DNA from 2 places in the Neorhizobium descurainiae genome. Region 2 is predicted to be linked to the other one. Evidence: predicted binding sites of a transcription regulator. Region 2 holds the regulator's gene; the other holds the start of a gene.
What was found. Region 2 encodes PhoB, which activates phosphate uptake and scavenging genes when phosphate is short. Its sites were predicted from a motif close to TGTCATNNANCTGTCAT; they were not measured.
Positions count from the first base shown of each region.

Region 1: a site for PhoB is predicted at 3,506-3,522, ahead of ACMGE0_RS03415 (glycerophosphodiester phosphodiesterase). Genes of this name have one in related genera too.

Region 1 covers NZ_JBLFFK010000001.1:720,501-728,071, forward strand. The annotation lists gene mnmA (tRNA 2-thiouridine(34) synthase MnmA) at 1-546, shown strand, start outside; tRNA gene ACMGE0_RS03400 (tRNA-Met) at 681-757, shown strand; gene ACMGE0_RS03405 (amidase) at 762-2,123, opposite strand; gene ACMGE0_RS03410 (hypothetical protein) at 2,284-2,586, shown strand; gene ACMGE0_RS03415 (glycerophosphodiester phosphodiesterase) at 2,593-3,447, opposite strand; gene ACMGE0_RS03420 (DUF983 domain-containing protein) at 3,672-4,091, shown strand; gene ACMGE0_RS03425 (hypothetical protein) at 4,189-4,437, shown strand; gene ACMGE0_RS03430 (SDR family oxidoreductase) at 4,577-5,434, shown strand; gene ACMGE0_RS03435 (cytochrome P450) at 5,496-6,803, opposite strand; gene ACMGE0_RS03440 (hypothetical protein) at 6,813-7,097, opposite strand; gene ACMGE0_RS03445 (NAD(P)/FAD-dependent oxidoreductase) at 7,094-7,571, opposite strand, start outside.
Region 2 covers NZ_JBLFFK010000018.1:114,544-122,114, forward strand. The annotation lists gene ACMGE0_RS25130 (GcrA family cell cycle regulator) at 100-633, shown strand; gene ACMGE0_RS25135 (PACE efflux transporter) at 820-1,254, shown strand; gene phoB (phosphate regulon transcriptional regulator PhoB) at 1,274-1,957, opposite strand; gene phoU (phosphate signaling complex protein PhoU) at 1,984-2,697, opposite strand; gene pstB (phosphate ABC transporter ATP-binding protein PstB) at 2,741-3,556, opposite strand; gene pstA (phosphate ABC transporter permease PstA) at 3,571-4,890, opposite strand; gene pstC (phosphate ABC transporter permease subunit PstC) at 4,887-6,371, opposite strand; gene ACMGE0_RS25165 (substrate-binding domain-containing protein) at 6,564-7,571, opposite strand, start outside.

The DNA of each region.
Region 1 (7,571 bases), on a different contig from region 2:
GGCCGGTATACGGACATCGTCAACAAGCTGAAGCCGAACGCGGCGCTGGCCGGTGACATCGTGCATATGGACGGCCGCGTGCTCGGCCGCCACGAGGGCATCGTCCATTATACGATCGGCCAGCGGAAGGGCCTGGGTGTGGCGACCGGCGAGCCGCTCTACGTCGTCTATCTCGACGCCCGCTCGCGGCGGGTGATCGTCGGGCCGAAGGAAGCGCTCGACACGCATCGCGTCTATCTTCGCGACGTCAACTGGATCGGCGACGGCTCGCTGGAAGCCGATGCGAGGGACGGTTTCGCCTGTTTCGCCAAGGTGCGCTCGACGCGTCCGCCGACGCCGGCGACCGTCCATTGCGACGAGCAGGGCGTCTATGTCGATCTGGCGATCGGCGAGGCGGGCGTGGCGCCGGGCCAGGCCTGCGTGCTCTATTCGGCGGAAGGGCCGGATGCGCGCGTCTATGGCGGCGGTTTCATCGACCGGTCGGAACGTGCCGCCGACGCGGAAGCCTCGCTCAAAACCCTGCTTTCCGCGCCTGTCGCGGCCTGACCCAAATGCTTCCGGCGGCGGCGAAAATTGCCGCCGGATTTGCCAAAAGCCTGCTTGACACTTTGGTGACGCGGGTCTTATAAGCCGCACGACCGAAGCGGACCGGGCTCTTCCGGACAGTTTCGCATCCCTGTGGCGGGATAGCTCAGTTGGTGAGAGCGTGGGATTCATAACCCCAAGGTCGGCAGTTCAATTCTGCCTCCCGCTACCATTCTTCATCCCCTTATAGTCTCCTCATAGGCCATCGCCGCCTGCAGCAGCACTTCGTCGCGATCGGCATTGGCCGAGAGCAGGAAGCCGACCGGCATCTCCGCGTCGCCGGTGCCGCAGGGGATCGACACGCCGCACCAGTCGAGGAAATTGCCGAAGCCGGTATTGCGCAGCGTCTTGCCGTTCATGGCGAAGAAGGTGTCGTCGTCGGCAAGAAGCGGCTCGATCTTCGGAGCGACATGCGCGACCGAGGGCATGGCGACGAAGCGGTCGCCGACCAGCGCTTCCGTCTCGGCGATCATCCGGGCGCGGGCTTCCAGGATGGCGATGTAATCCGCCATGCCGGTCCTTTCGCCGAGCCTTGTGCGGGCGACCACGCGGTGATCGATGTCGGCCGCCTCGGGCCCCGCCAGACGCTCGCGATGCAGCGCGAAGGCTTCCGCGGTCACCAGCGGCCCGTATTTCGCCATCAGCTTCGGCAGTTCGTCGAAGGAGGGAATGGCGATGCGGCTTACCCGGCAGCCCGTTTTTTCAAGCCGCCCGACCGCCGCCTCGAAGGCGGCCACCACGCCGGGCTCGGCGCCGTCGAAGACGATGTTGGTCGGGACGACGATGTCGAGCGGCCGGACCGGCTTGCGGGCGGTCTGCGGCACGGCAAGGCCGCGCATCGCCGCGTCGATCCAGACCGCATCCTGAACGGTGCGGCAGAGGGGTCCCAGCGAATCGAGGCTGGTCGCCAGCGGATAGACGCCATCCATCGAATAACGGCCGCGGGTCGCCTTGTAGCCGACGATGCCGTTCAGCGCCGAGGGAATGCGGATCGAGCCGCCGGTGTCCGTGCCCATGGCGACAGGCACCAGACCGGCGGCCACCGCGACGCCCGAGCCGGAGGAGGAGCCGCCCGGAATGCGCGGCGCATCCTTGGCCCTCGGGTTGTGAGGCGTGCCGTAATGCGGATTGATGCCGATGCCGGAAAAGGCGAATTCGCTCATATTGGTGCGGCCGACGGCGATCATGCCCGCCTGCTTCAAGAGATCGACGATCGCCGCGTCCTTCTTCGCCGGTTCGACCGTCTTCAACACCTTGGAGCCCGCCGTGGTCGGCAGGCCTTCGATATCGAAGAGGTCCTTCCAGGCGATCGGAATGCCGTCGAGAGCCCCGAGCGAGCGACCCTCCTTCAGACGTTTCGACGAGGCCCTCGCTTCGGCAAGCGCGCGGTCCTTGAGGAGGGAAACGAAAACGGCCTTGTCCGGATAGGCCTCGATGCCGGCAAGCACCGCTTCGGTCACCTCGACCGGATCGGCCGATCCCGTCTGGATCAGCGCGGAAAGTCCGGCGATCGACATGGCTCCATAGGATTTCGTCACGGCACGTATTCTCCCCATTCCTGTACTGGCGGCTTAAAGGTGTAGCGGATATTTTGGCGTTGGATAGACGATTTGTGCGCCCGGCCGGGGAGGGAACCTCGGCTGAGCCAAGGAATTGAACGAGTCCAGCCGCAAGGGCTGAAACCGGAAGGGATATCCCATGAGAACCACCATGATCGTCGCCGGCCTTGCCATCGCGCTTGCCGGCTGCACCACCGCCGACAGCCGCCCGACCGCCGCCGTCGATATCGGACCGGGGATCGAACCCATTCCCGGCAGCATCACCTATGGCGGCCAGCCGCGCACGCGGCTCACCAAGGCGCCGGTCGGCAGCGTCGTGCCGCACCAGTTCCGCAACGAATTCGGCCAGCGGGTCGAGGAAAACTACATCATCCAGCCCGACCGCAGCCTGAAACTGGTCAGCCGGCGCGTCTATCGCGATCCGTTCGGAATAGACGACTGAGCGGCGTCAGCCGGCGATCGCCGCCCAGGCCCGTTCCGTGGCGATCGGCTCGTCGGTAGTGATCTGATCCGGCTTCAGCGCCATCAGGGCGGCGAAGTCGCGCGCTTCGGCCGTGGTGAAGCCCGCGTCCGGGTTCTGGAGGTTGAAGGTCCAGGCATCGACGAGCTTGCCGGCATCGTGGCAGAGGCCGATCATGTCGAGACCGGCGCTCTCGGCGTCGAGCAGCATCGGCCAATAAAGATAGACCGTATCCGCCTCCGTCGGGCCGCGCAGATCGGCGGACAATTCCCTTTCGACGGCGCTCCAGCCTTCGGCCGCATGGATGTCGGCGAGCTTGTCGGTCGGGTCGATGCCGCGCCTGAGGTCCGGCAGCTTCTCCTTCACCGCGAGAATGAGGTCGAGATCGGTGCCGCTGACGATGATCGAGGAGCCGGCGCCGGAGAAATAGTCCGCAAGATGGTCGAGGCCGCGCGAACCGATGACGGCGAGCGTATCCTTCATGTCGAACTGCAGAAGCGCGTCGGGATGGGCGGTCTCAAGCATCAATGCCAGGTCCTCGCTGAGGATCGGCGGGTGGCCGCCTTCGAGAAGGCGCAGGCCGCGGATGTCGTCCGGGAAAGCCTCGCGGATCAGGCCGCGTCCATCGGTCTCGCCTTCGAGAATGTCGTCGTGCAGGACGACGAAACCGCCGTCGGCGCGGACGCGCAGGTCGAGTTCGGTGGAGGCGCCGAGCCTGAAGCCTTCCGCCATGACCGCGGCGGAGAACAGCGGGTCCCTGAAACTGCGGCGGAGACGGTGCCATTTGAGGCGGGTCGGATGACCCTCATATGTGATGCCGAGGCCTGAAAATTCCGGATTCATGGGGTATTCCGTAAAAAAGAGCGATTCGCGATTGCACACTAGGCGCGCCGCACTCCATGTCATAGATCGATGACAAAGGTTCAACGCCTGCCGCGGCGGCGGCTTGCCTAAGCGGTTGCAGGCGAGGCAGTTTGACGCGCGTCAAGGGAACACCTTGCCCCATGCATCTGTTGGGCGGTATCGCCGAACCATACATCGTATCCTGTCCACGAAAGGCAGACGTCATGGCATATGAAGCGAACTGGGCGCCTCTTTCCCCCTACAGCACCGGTATCCGCGGCCGCTGCCCGCGCTGCGGCCAGGGGCATCTCTTCAACGGCTTTTTGACGCTCCGGCCCAATTGCGAAGTCTGCGGCCTCGACTATTCCTTCGCCGATCCGGCGGACGGCCCGGCCTTCTTCGTCATCTGCTTCGCCTGCGTGCCGAGCGTGGCGTTCGCGGTCTGGATCGAGGTCATGTTCCAGCCGCCGTTCTGGGTGCATTTCCTGATCTCGCTGCCGGTGCTGATCATCACCTGCGTGCTGCCGCTCCGGCCGCTGAAAGGCTGGCTGGTCAACAGCCAGTATTTCTACAAGGCCGAGCAGGGCAGGCTCGACAAGGGGCCTGCGAACCCGCCGGCCGGCGATCGCCGGAGCGGCGATTGATCCGCGAAGGGGCGGAAGCTTCCGAAAGTCGCGTCGAAAGGTCAGGAACAATTCCTTTCCCAAACCATTCGACAAGGGACAGCGGAAGGAGCTTCAGATGCCTCAGTCGGATGAAATCGAAATGGAAGTGCGCCGGCGGTCGCTTGCCGTCGAAGGGGCCATGCTTCTGCTGATCGACGGGCTCGCCGCCCGCGGCACCATCTCTGCCGACGAGGCGGAGGACATGCTGCGGATATTGTCGAAGAGCTCGGATTTTTCCGCCGCGCGTGCCGCCGGCTCGCTCAGGATCGTCAACCAGTTGAAGCGGCTGCGGCGCGGCGACGGGGCGATGACGCCCGGCGCCTGATCGGCGGACTGGAAGAGGCGGTAACAAGGCGCTTCCGAGGCGCCCTTTTCTTTTTCAGGTTGCGTCTGCGACCGGGAACATCCGCCGTTGCGGACAGTTGGAGAGAGCGATTTTCCCACCCCGAGACCAGGAGGCGCCCATGGCCCAGTACCCGACACCGCCCTTTCCCGAACAGCAGCAGCCGATGCCGGGCTTTACGGGACAGATGAAGCCCGTACCGGATCATGGCGAACAATCCTACCGCGGTTCGGGCCGGCTCGCCGGCAAGAGAGCGGTGATCACCGGCGGCGACAGCGGCATCGGCCGGGCGGTGGCGATCGCCTATGCCCGCGAGGGCGCCGATCTTCTGATCTCCTATCTCGACGAGGACGAGGATGCCGAGGACACCAAACGGCTGGTGGAAGAGGCGGGCCGCAAGGCGGTGCTCGTGCCCGGCGACATCCAGACGGCCGCCCATTGCCGGTCGATCATCGACAGGGCGGTGAAGGAACTCGGCGGCATCGACGTCCTCGTCAACAATGCGGCCCACCAGGCGACCTTCGCCTCGATCGAGGACATCAGCGACGAGGAATGGGAGCTGACTTTCAGGGTCAACATCCATTCGATGTTCTATCTCACCAAGGCCGCCGTTCCGCACATGAAGCCGGGCAGCGCCATCATCAACACCGCGTCGATCAACGCCGACACGCCGAGCCCGACGCTGCTGGCCTATGCGACCACCAAGGGCGCGATCCAGAATTTCACGGCCGGACTGGCGCAGCTTCTGGCCGAGAAGGGCATCCGCGCCAATGCCGTCGCGCCCGGGCCGATCTGGACGCCGCTCATTCCCTCCACCATGCCGGAAGACAGGGTGAAGGAATTCGGCAAGCAGGTGCCGATGAAACGGCCGGGCCAACCGGCGGAACTGGCGACAACCTACGTCATGCTCGCCGATCCGTTGTCGAGCTACGTTTCCGGCACGACGATCGCAGTGACCGGCGGCAAGCCGATCCTCTGATTTACCGCGCCAAGCTCTCTCCTCCCAAGCCACAAGCGGCGGCATGCGCTCATGCCGCCGTTCATATTTCCGGCTTGCGGATGTTCGTTATCACGAAACCGCTTTCCGGCAGGGCCGGTATCCGGTTCTTCCTCACCGTGAAATCCTGTTCGGGCACGTCGTAGCACATTTCGGTAGAGAGCAGCCGCGCGGCTTCCTTGACGATCTCGACGGTGATCTGTTCGCCGGGGCAGCGGTGCGTGCTCGCCGTTTCGCCCGCGCCTTGGGGAATGAAGCTGAAGTCCTGATGGCGCCAGGAAAGGTGCCGCTGCGGCCAGAAATCCTGCGACCGCGGGAAGAGCCGTTCGTCGTGGACGGTGCCGTAGAGGTCGAGCAGCAGCCATTGACCTTTCGGAATGACATGGCCCTCCCACTCGATATCCTCTTTCGCGATTGCGCCGACAAACGGAAAGAAAGGAGCCGTCCGGCGGACCTCTTCGACGAATTCCTCCATCGCCTTCTCGTCGCCGCCTTGAAACAGGCGGACCCAGAAGCTGTTGCGGTAGAGTTCCAGCGCGGCGAAGACGACGAAACGGCCGACCGCCACCGCCGGCCGAAGGACGTTCGTGAGCTCCACGGCCGCGACCGCCGGGTCGAGCGGCTTGCCGTCCAGCTCGCGGTGGGCGGCGATGCGAGCAAGGGGAGCGCGCTCTGGCACGTCGAGCCGGCCGGCGCGGACATCCCGAACGAGGCCTTCCAGATATTTTTCCGTGCGGGTCCGCCGCAGGAGCGCCTTCACGGTTCCGGGGCGTATGTGGCCGGCGTTTTCCACCATCCCCGCCAGCGATCGGGCCATGCCGGACACCTTTTCCTGCGGCAGGGGAACGCACGCCCAGCCGCAAACGGCGCGCGTCAGCAGCCGGTTGACCTCGTCGAAGAGCACGATCCGGCCCGCCTCCCGCCAGCGCGGAAGCTCGCTGCGCCAAAGATCGCGGAACAGCGCAACCAGGGCCGCGACGTCTTCGGCCTGCATCAGCATGCGCACGAACAAGGCCTTGCGATGCCGATGCGCCTCGTCGTCGAGCTGTTGTACGCTGCCCTTGTCCTGCAGCAGGCGCAGGACGGTCTGGGGCATCGAACCCTTTCGGGTCAATCCGGGCGCGCCGTAGAAGAGCCGTGCTGCTTGCGGCCCGCGCATGCACAGGACGTCGGTCAGCATGAGCCGGGTGCGGAAAATGTCCGTGCCGAGCCTGTCGCACCGGTTGGAGATGAATTCGTAGCCTTCCTGCAGGAGCAGGAGCGTCGCGTCGAGCGCGTTCTCCTCGGGGATGGCCTGCGGCATCCCGCCGGCGGGAGGCTTCTTCTCCTCCGGCATTCCGGTACGTCTCATGGGCTGCTCCTATGTCCGGCGGCCGATCTCCCGCGCCAGGTCGTCGAAACAGAATTTCGTGCCCGCTTCGTCCGCCTCGTTCGCCAGCAGAAGGAGGCGGATCGGAAAGGCGACCGCCTTCTGATGGGAGCTGGAAACGTTGAGCTGATTGTCGTCGGCCAGCACGTTGCGTTCGACGGTCTGCAGGACGTTCTGGATCTCCGCATGCGAAAGGAGACCCTTGTCGACCAGGAGCCGGTTGATCGCCGCGATGGCGAGATAAAGACCTTCGAGCTGCGGGTTGGCGGTGTTCATGTCTCTGTCCTTTGCGTGGAAGAGGGGACGAAGGAGGCGGCGTTCTCGTCGATCAGCCGGGCGCCGCGCTGGCGGGTCAGATAGCGCCAGATCCACTGGATGCTGACGAGCAGGCGCTTCTCGAAATTGACGAGCAGGTAGACGTGGACGAGCGCCCAGAGGAACCATGCGAACCGGCCCTTCAAAGTCCAGCGGCCGAAGTCGAAGATCGCCGTATTGCGGCCGATCACGGCCGTGTTGCCGCGATTGTGGAAGCGGAAGGGCTCGCTGCTCGGCTTGCCCTCCAGCAAGCGGGCCCGGAGCGCCTTGCCGACATACTCGCCCTGCTGCTTGGCGACCTGGGCGAGGGCCGGTAGCGGCTTGCCGTCCTCGAGGCCGAGCGCCGTATCGCCGATAGCAAAAATTTCCGGGAAACCGGTGACCGAAAGATCGGGCTCGACCGGGATACGGCCGCCGGCCTTGCCTTCGATACCA
Region 2 (7,571 bases):
TCACCTCAAGCATAGATGTAGTGGGTGTTGCGGAATGATGTCTGCAGCAAAGGTGGAAGGATTCTGCATGCCTGCAACGTTCAAAGGCGGAGAACGGGCATGAACTGGACAGACGAGCGCGTCGAAAAACTCAAAAGATTGTGGTCGGAAGGCTTGAGCGCCAGCCAGATCGCCGCACAACTCGGAGGCGTGAGCCGCAATGCCGTGATCGGCAAGGTGCACCGCCTCAGCCTGCCGGGCCGGGCAAAGGCCGGCGGCACCATGGCCACGGGCCGTTCGGCGGCCAAGCGGACCACGTCGGCGCCCCGGGCTCCGAACTATGCGTCGCGTGTCGCCACCCGGACCGTCGCCCGCGCAGTCGGCGCGACCCTTCTCAAGGAAGAGATCGAAGTCGAGGCTTTCGAGGAGATGGAATATCGTCCGGCCGCCAATGTGGTGGTGCCTATCTCCCGTCGCCTCGCCCTGACCGAGCTCACCGAGCGCACCTGCAAGTGGCCCGTCGGCGACCCGCTCAAGGAAGATTTTCACTTCTGCGGCTGCGACTCCCCGGACAACTCGCCCTATTGCGGCTACCACACGCGGCTTGCCTACCAGCCGGTGCACGAGCGCCGCAGGGCCGCCGCCCGGGCCTGAGAAGAGCACGGCAGGACGATGCATTGAAAGCGGGCCCCGGCCCGCTTTTTTCCTGCGTATGGCAGCTATGCCGCGCCGAGGCTTGCCGAACGGCGCGAAAACACCTATCTCATTGCGGCGAGGACGACCTCCCCCATACCGGGCACAATGTCGGGACGACCCGAGGCTTTATTCTTGGGTTAAGAAATGCGCTCGACACGTGATCGTATCCGCCACGCCATCAGCTTCGAAGTCATCGCGCTTCTCATCGTCACGCCGCTCGGGGCGCTTGCCTTCGGCAAGCCGGTTTCCGACATCGGCGTCATCGCGATCGGCGGCGCGACGATCGCGACCGGCTGGAATTATCTCTACAACCTCGGCTTCGACCATCTGATGCGGCGGCTGACCGGTGGCACGCAGAAGACGCCGGCAATACGCGTGGGCCATGCCGTCCTTTTCGAGGTGGGCCTGCTCATCGTGCTTCTGCCGTTCGTCGCCTGGTATCTCGGCATCAGCCTGTGGGAAGCGCTGATCATGGACGTGGCTTTTGCCGTCTTCTACGTCTTCTATGCCTTCATCTTCAACTGGGGCTATGACCGGCTGTTTCCGCTGCCGGAATGGCAGGAGGCGGAGGCGCGCTGACGCGCGCCTCTTTCGGCAGTCAGGATTCCATCGAATAACCGGCCCCACGGACGGTGCGGATGACGTCCTGCATGTTGGAGAAGTTCAGCGCCTTGCGCAGGCGTCCCACATGCACGTCGACGGTGCGCTCGTCGACATAGATGTCGTGGCCCCAGACGCCATCCAAAAGCTGCGAACGGGAGAAGACCCGGCCGGGCGACGCCATCAGGAACTCCAGCAGGCGGAATTCCGTCGGGCCGAGGCGGACTTCACGGCTCTTGCGATGCACGCGATGGGTCTCGCGGTCGAGCTCGATGTCGCCGCAGCGCAGAACGCTGGAGAGCACTTCCGGGCGGGCGCGCCGCAGCATGGCTTTGACACGGGCCATCAGTTCCGGCGTCGAGAAGGGCTTGACCACATAGTCGTCCGCCCCCGTGGCCAGGCCACGGACGCGCTCGCTCTCTTCGCCGCGGGCGGTCAGCATGATGATCGGCAGGCGCTCCGTTTCGGGGCGCATGCGCAGACGCCGGCAAAGTTCGATGCCGGAAACGCCGGGCAGCATCCAGTCGAGGATCAGAAGATCCGGCGTGCGCTCCTGAAGCCTTATCTCGGCCTCATCCCCACGCAGGATCGTCTCGACGTCGTAACCTTCAGCTTCGAGATTGTAGCGAAGAAGCACGCTCAGCGCTTCCTCATCCTCCACGACAGCGATTTTTGGCAGCATTCTCACTCTGCTCCGTCAGCATTCCGTCATTCGGTGATCGCGCCGAGGGTGTTCGACGTGTCGTCCTTGGGACGCTCGCCTTCCGGCTGGGCACCCGTCGTCATGTAGTAGATCGTCTCGGCTATGTTGGTAGCATGGTCGCCGATGCGCTCGATGTTCTTGGCGCAGAACAGGAGATGGGTGCAGGTGGTGATGTTGCGCGGATCCTCCATCATGTAGGTGAGGAGCTCGCGGAACAGCGACGTGTACATCGCGTCGATTTCCTCGTCGCGGATGCGGATCGCCTCGGCCTTCTCGGCGGAACGGCTCGCATAGACGTCGAGCACTTCCTTGAGCTGCACGAGCGCGAGATCGGAAAGGTGCTCGATGCCGCGTGCAAGCTTGCGCGGCACGCCGGTGCCCTGAACCGCGATGACCCGCTTGGCGGTGTTCTTGCCGAGATCGCCGACGCGTTCCAGATCGCCGGCGATGCGAAGGGTGCCGACGATCTCGCGAAGGTCGGACGCCATGGGCTGGCGCTTGGCGATCGTGACGATCGCCTTGTCCTGGATCTCGCGCTCGGCGTGGTCCAGGATCACGTCGTCGGAGATGACCTTCTGGGCGAGCGCAGAGTCGGAGTTCACAAGCGCGCGCACGGCATCCGAGCACATCTGCTCGGCCAGGCCGCCCATTTCGGAAATGCGGCGGCTCAGATATTTCAGTTCATCGTCGTAGGCCGACAGGATATGGGTCGATGCCATCTTCTAATCCTCGAAATTGGTGTCAGGCGGCACAGTCGGCTGATCAGCCGAAACGACCCATGATGTAATCCTGGGTACGCTGGTCGTCCGGGTTGGTGAACATCTTGTCCGTGTCGTTCTCCTCGACCAGCTGGCCGAGATGGAACATGGCGGTGCGCTGGGACACGCGGGCGGCCTGCTGCATCGAATGCGTCACGATGACGATCGTGTAGTTGGCGCGCAGTTCGTGGATGAGTTCCTCGACCTTGGCGGTGGCGATCGGATCGAGCGCCGAACAGGGTTCGTCCATCAGGATGACTTCCGGCGACACGGCGACCGCGCGGGCGATGCACAGACGCTGCTGCTGGCCGCCGGAAAGGCCGGTGCCGGATTCCAGCAGCCGGTCCTTCACTTCGGTCCAAAGGCCGGCGCGCTGAAGGCTGGCCTCGACGATCTGGTCCATGTCGGCCTTGTTCCTGGCCAGCCCGTGGATGCGCGGGCCATAGGCGATGTTCTCGTAGATCGATTTCGGGAACGGGTTCGGCTTCTGGAAGACCATGCCGACGCGGGCGCGCAGCTCGACGACGTCGATCTGCGGATCGTAGATATCGTCCGTATCGAGGGTGATCTTGCCGGTGACGCGGCAGTTCTCGATCGTGTCGTTCATGCGGTTGAGGCAGCGCAGGAAGGTCGACTTGCCGCAGCCGGAGGGACCGATAAGAGCCGTCACGGTGTTTTCACGGACGTTGAGGTTCACATCGAAAAGCGCGCGCTTCTCGCCGTAATACACGGACACGTCCTTCCCGATCATCTTATGCGAAACATCACTCATCTTCTGGTCCAGCGCCTTTTCAACTGCTGCTTCTGACATCATGTTCATCGTGTCTACTCCTTCTACCAGCGACGCTCAAAGCGCCGCCGCAAGAGAATTGCGCCAACATTCATTACGATGAGGAACAGGAGCAGGATGATGATCGCTCCCGAGGTACGCTCGACGAACGCGCGCTCGGCTTCGTTCGCCCACATGTAGATCTGCACCGGCAGCGCCGTCGACGGGTCGAGCGGCGTGGTCGGATAGTTGGCCACGAAGGCGACCATGCCGATCAAAAGCAGCGGTGCGGTTTCGCCGAGCGCGTGGGCGAGCCCGATGATGGTGCCGGTCAGGATGCCCGGCATGGCAAGCGGCAGGACGTGATGGAAGATCGTCTGCATCTTGGAGGCGCCGAGACCCAGAGCTGCCGCGCGGATCGACGGCGGCACGGCTTTCAGCGCCGCGCGCGTGGCGATGATGATCGTCGGCAGCGTCATCAGGGTCAGAACCAGGCCGCCCACCAGGGACGCGGAACGCGGCAGGCCTGCAAAGTTGACGAAGACGGCAAGCCCGAGGAGACCGTAGACGATCGAGGGGACCGCCGCGAGGTTGTTGATGTTCACCTCGATCAGGTCGGTGAACCTGTTCTTCGGTGCGAACTCCTCGAGATAGATCGAGGCCGCGACGCCGATCGGCAGCGACAGGACGAGCACGATCAGCATCATATAGAACGAACCGATGAGGGCGACACCGACGCCGGCGGCCTCCGGACGGCTCGATGCGCCGTTGACGAAGATGCCGGTATTGAAGTGCTTCCCCAGCGCGCCGCTTTCGGCAAGCTGGTTCATCCAGCCGACCTGCTGGTCGGAAACCTTGCGGTTCTCCTGGGCAACGGAAAGGTCGATCTGCCCCTTGAAGGCGGAGTCGAGGTCGCCGGAAGCGAGCAGCGAGACCGTCTGCGTCGTGCCGATGATCGCCGGATTGGCGACGACCATGTCGCGAAGCTGGGTGCGGACACCATCCGAGATCATCTGATTGACGGCGCGGAGCTGAACGCGGTCGTCGGCACCGACACCCAGCACCTTGGCGAGCGCATTGCGGGCGATGACCGGATAGTTCGCCGTCATCAGCTTCTGCGGGTTGGTGGCGCGCTCGTTCTGCGGGTCGATGATCTGCTCGGAGAACTCGACCGGCACGGTGATCATCGTCTGCTGGAAGGCGGTGTAACCCTTGGAGACGACCGACCAGAGAAGAAGCAGCAGGAAGATGATGCCGAAAGCAAGTGCGGCAATGCCATATGCCCTGAAGCGGCGCTCGGAGGCGTAGCGGCGCTTGATGCCGATATCGCGACGGGCGGGCCTGGCCTTGGCGATGCCTGGGACGGGAGAAACTGCATCGGTCATTCGTACTGCTCCCGATATTTGCGCACGATGTAGAGCGCGTAGATGTTGAGGCAAAGCGTGATGACGAAGAGCGTGATGCCAAGCGCGAAGGCAACCAGCGTCTGCGGCGAGGTGAACTCGAGGTCGCCGGTCAGCTGATTGACGATCTTGACGGTCACGGTCGTCATCGGCTCGAAGGGGTTGAGCTGCATGCGGGCGGCAACGCCGGCGGCAAGCACGACGATCATGGTTTCGCCGACGGCACGGGAAGCGGTCATCAGAAGCGCCCCGACGATACCCGGCAGCGCTGCCGGCAGGATGACGCGCTTGATGGTTTCGGAGCGGGTGGCGCCGAGGCCAAGCGAACCGTCACGCAGCGCCCGCGGCACGGCGGTGATGATGTCGTCCGACAGCGAGGAAACGTAGGGGATCAGCATGATGCCCATGACGAAGCCTGCCGTCAGCACGCTCTGGGCCTGGATGAAATTGGCATAATTGCCGGTCACGAGGCCGCTGAGCTGCGAGGAGAGGTCGCGCAGGAAGGGACCGACCGTCGTCAATGCGAAGAAGCCGTAGACGATCGTCGGGATGCCGGCGAGCACTTCGAGCAACGGCTTGGCGACGGAGCGTACCCTAGGCGACGCATACTCGGACATGTAGATGGCCGAGAAGAGGCCGATCGGCACCGCGAAGAGCATGGCGACGAAGCCGATATAGAGCGTGCCGAGCAGCAGCGGGACCAGACCGAACTGGCCTTCCGAACCACCCGAACCGGCGGCGGCGAAACGCGGATCCCAGACCGTACCGAAGAAGAACTCCCAGGCCGGGACATGCGTGAAGAAGCGCGTCGCCTCCGTGAGCATCGAAAGGACGATGCCGATCGTCGTCAGGATCGCGATCGAGGACGCAATGACGAGGCTGACCAGGATGACCTTTTCCACCCGGTTTCTGGCGCGGAAGCGCGGCGCGATCTGACGATAGGCAAATCCGGCGCCGACGAGGGCAGCCGCCAGCACGACAATCGTCATGAGGATGCGGCTGACATTGGTCATTACGTTCAGGTTACCGGCAGCCTCGACCATATAGGGCTGCGGGTCGCCGGCAAGCGGAATGCCCTTGGCGCCAAGTGCAGCGCGCAGTTCGACGGGATTGCTGCCGACACGGTCGATCTCGTCCCGTGTTAATGCGTTCATGCCACGGGCGATCGAGCTGATCATGCCAAAGGCAAGCCCCTGCTCGGCCTCGGACTGGGCCTTCACATCGTCCGGAAAGGAGCCGCGTACGGACGAGCTGATATAGGCAGGGCTGGCAACCAGCCAGACGAAAAGGATAACAATGGCCGGAACGACGGCCCAAACGGCAACGAAGGAGCCGTAATAGCCGGGCCGCGAATGGAGTTTGGACGACAGCCCCCCGGCCAGCGCCATCGCCTGGCGCGCGCCGGCGGCGTAGCCGACGATGCCGATGATAGCCACAATCAACAATATCAATGATGTACTCATCATAATCCCCCGGCGTACCGCCTGCGGCGGCAACCTATCACCGCCCAGCCCCGCTCATCGGAACCGATCGCATTCGCCGTCGCGCAATGCGCAACGATCATCGCATCGATGCGACGATCACAGCCGGCGTTTTCGAACACCCGGCCGAAAGGAACCGGCGCCGCTCAGGACGCGGCGCCGATCCACAGGTCATTACATGGTCTTGCCGGCGGCGAAGTCCTTGCGGACCGCGTCGCGCTGAGCGTCCGGAGCAGCGACGAGGCCGTATTCGACGAGCGGCGAGTCGGGGCCGACCATATCGTCGGAGGTGAAGAACTCGACATATTCCTTGAGGCCCGGAACGACGCCGAGGTGAGCCTTCTTCACATAGAAGAACAGCGGACGGGAGACCGGGTAGGTGCCGTCGGCGATCGAGGCAGCGGTCGGCTTGATGTTGCGGACGGTCGCAACCTTCAGCTTGTCGGCGTTGTTTTCATAGAAGGCGAGGCCGAATACGCCGAGGCCGGTCTTGTTGGCGGCGATACGGGCGAGGGTCTCGGTGTAGTCGCCGTCGATGTCCACGGCAACGCCGTCCTTGCGGACCGCGACGCAAGCCTTGGTCTGGGCGGCCTTGTCGGCGATTTCCTTGGCGATCACTTCAGTCGCACCGGCGTCCTTGCAGCCAGCGGCGAGAACGTTCAGTTCGAAAACTTCGCGCGTGCCGTGCTTTTCGCCGGGAATGTAAGCGGCGATCGGGCCGTTCGGCAGGGTCGGGTTGATTTCGGACCAGTTCTTGTAGGGGTTGTTGACGAGCTTGCCGTCAACAACGACCTGGGCTGCCAGAGCCTTGTAGATGTCCTTGGGCTCGATCTTCGGGTCCGGGTTGCCGATGTCGGTGGCGAAAACGATACCGTCGTAGCCGATGCGGACTTCCTGGATATCGGTGACGCCGGCAGCCTTGCAGGCTTCGAGTTCAGACTTGTTGATCGGGCGCGAAGCGTTTGCGATGTCGATCGTGGCTTCACCGACGCCCTTGCAGAATTCCTTGAGGCCGGCGCCCGTGCCGCCCGATTCGACAACCGGCGTCTTGAAGTTCGGGAAGGTTTCACCGAAGGTTTCGGCAACGATCTTCGCATAGGGAAGAACGGTGGAGGAACCAGCAACCTGGACCTGGTCACGCGCAGCGGCGGCACCGGCAAATGCAACGGAGGCCACGAGGGC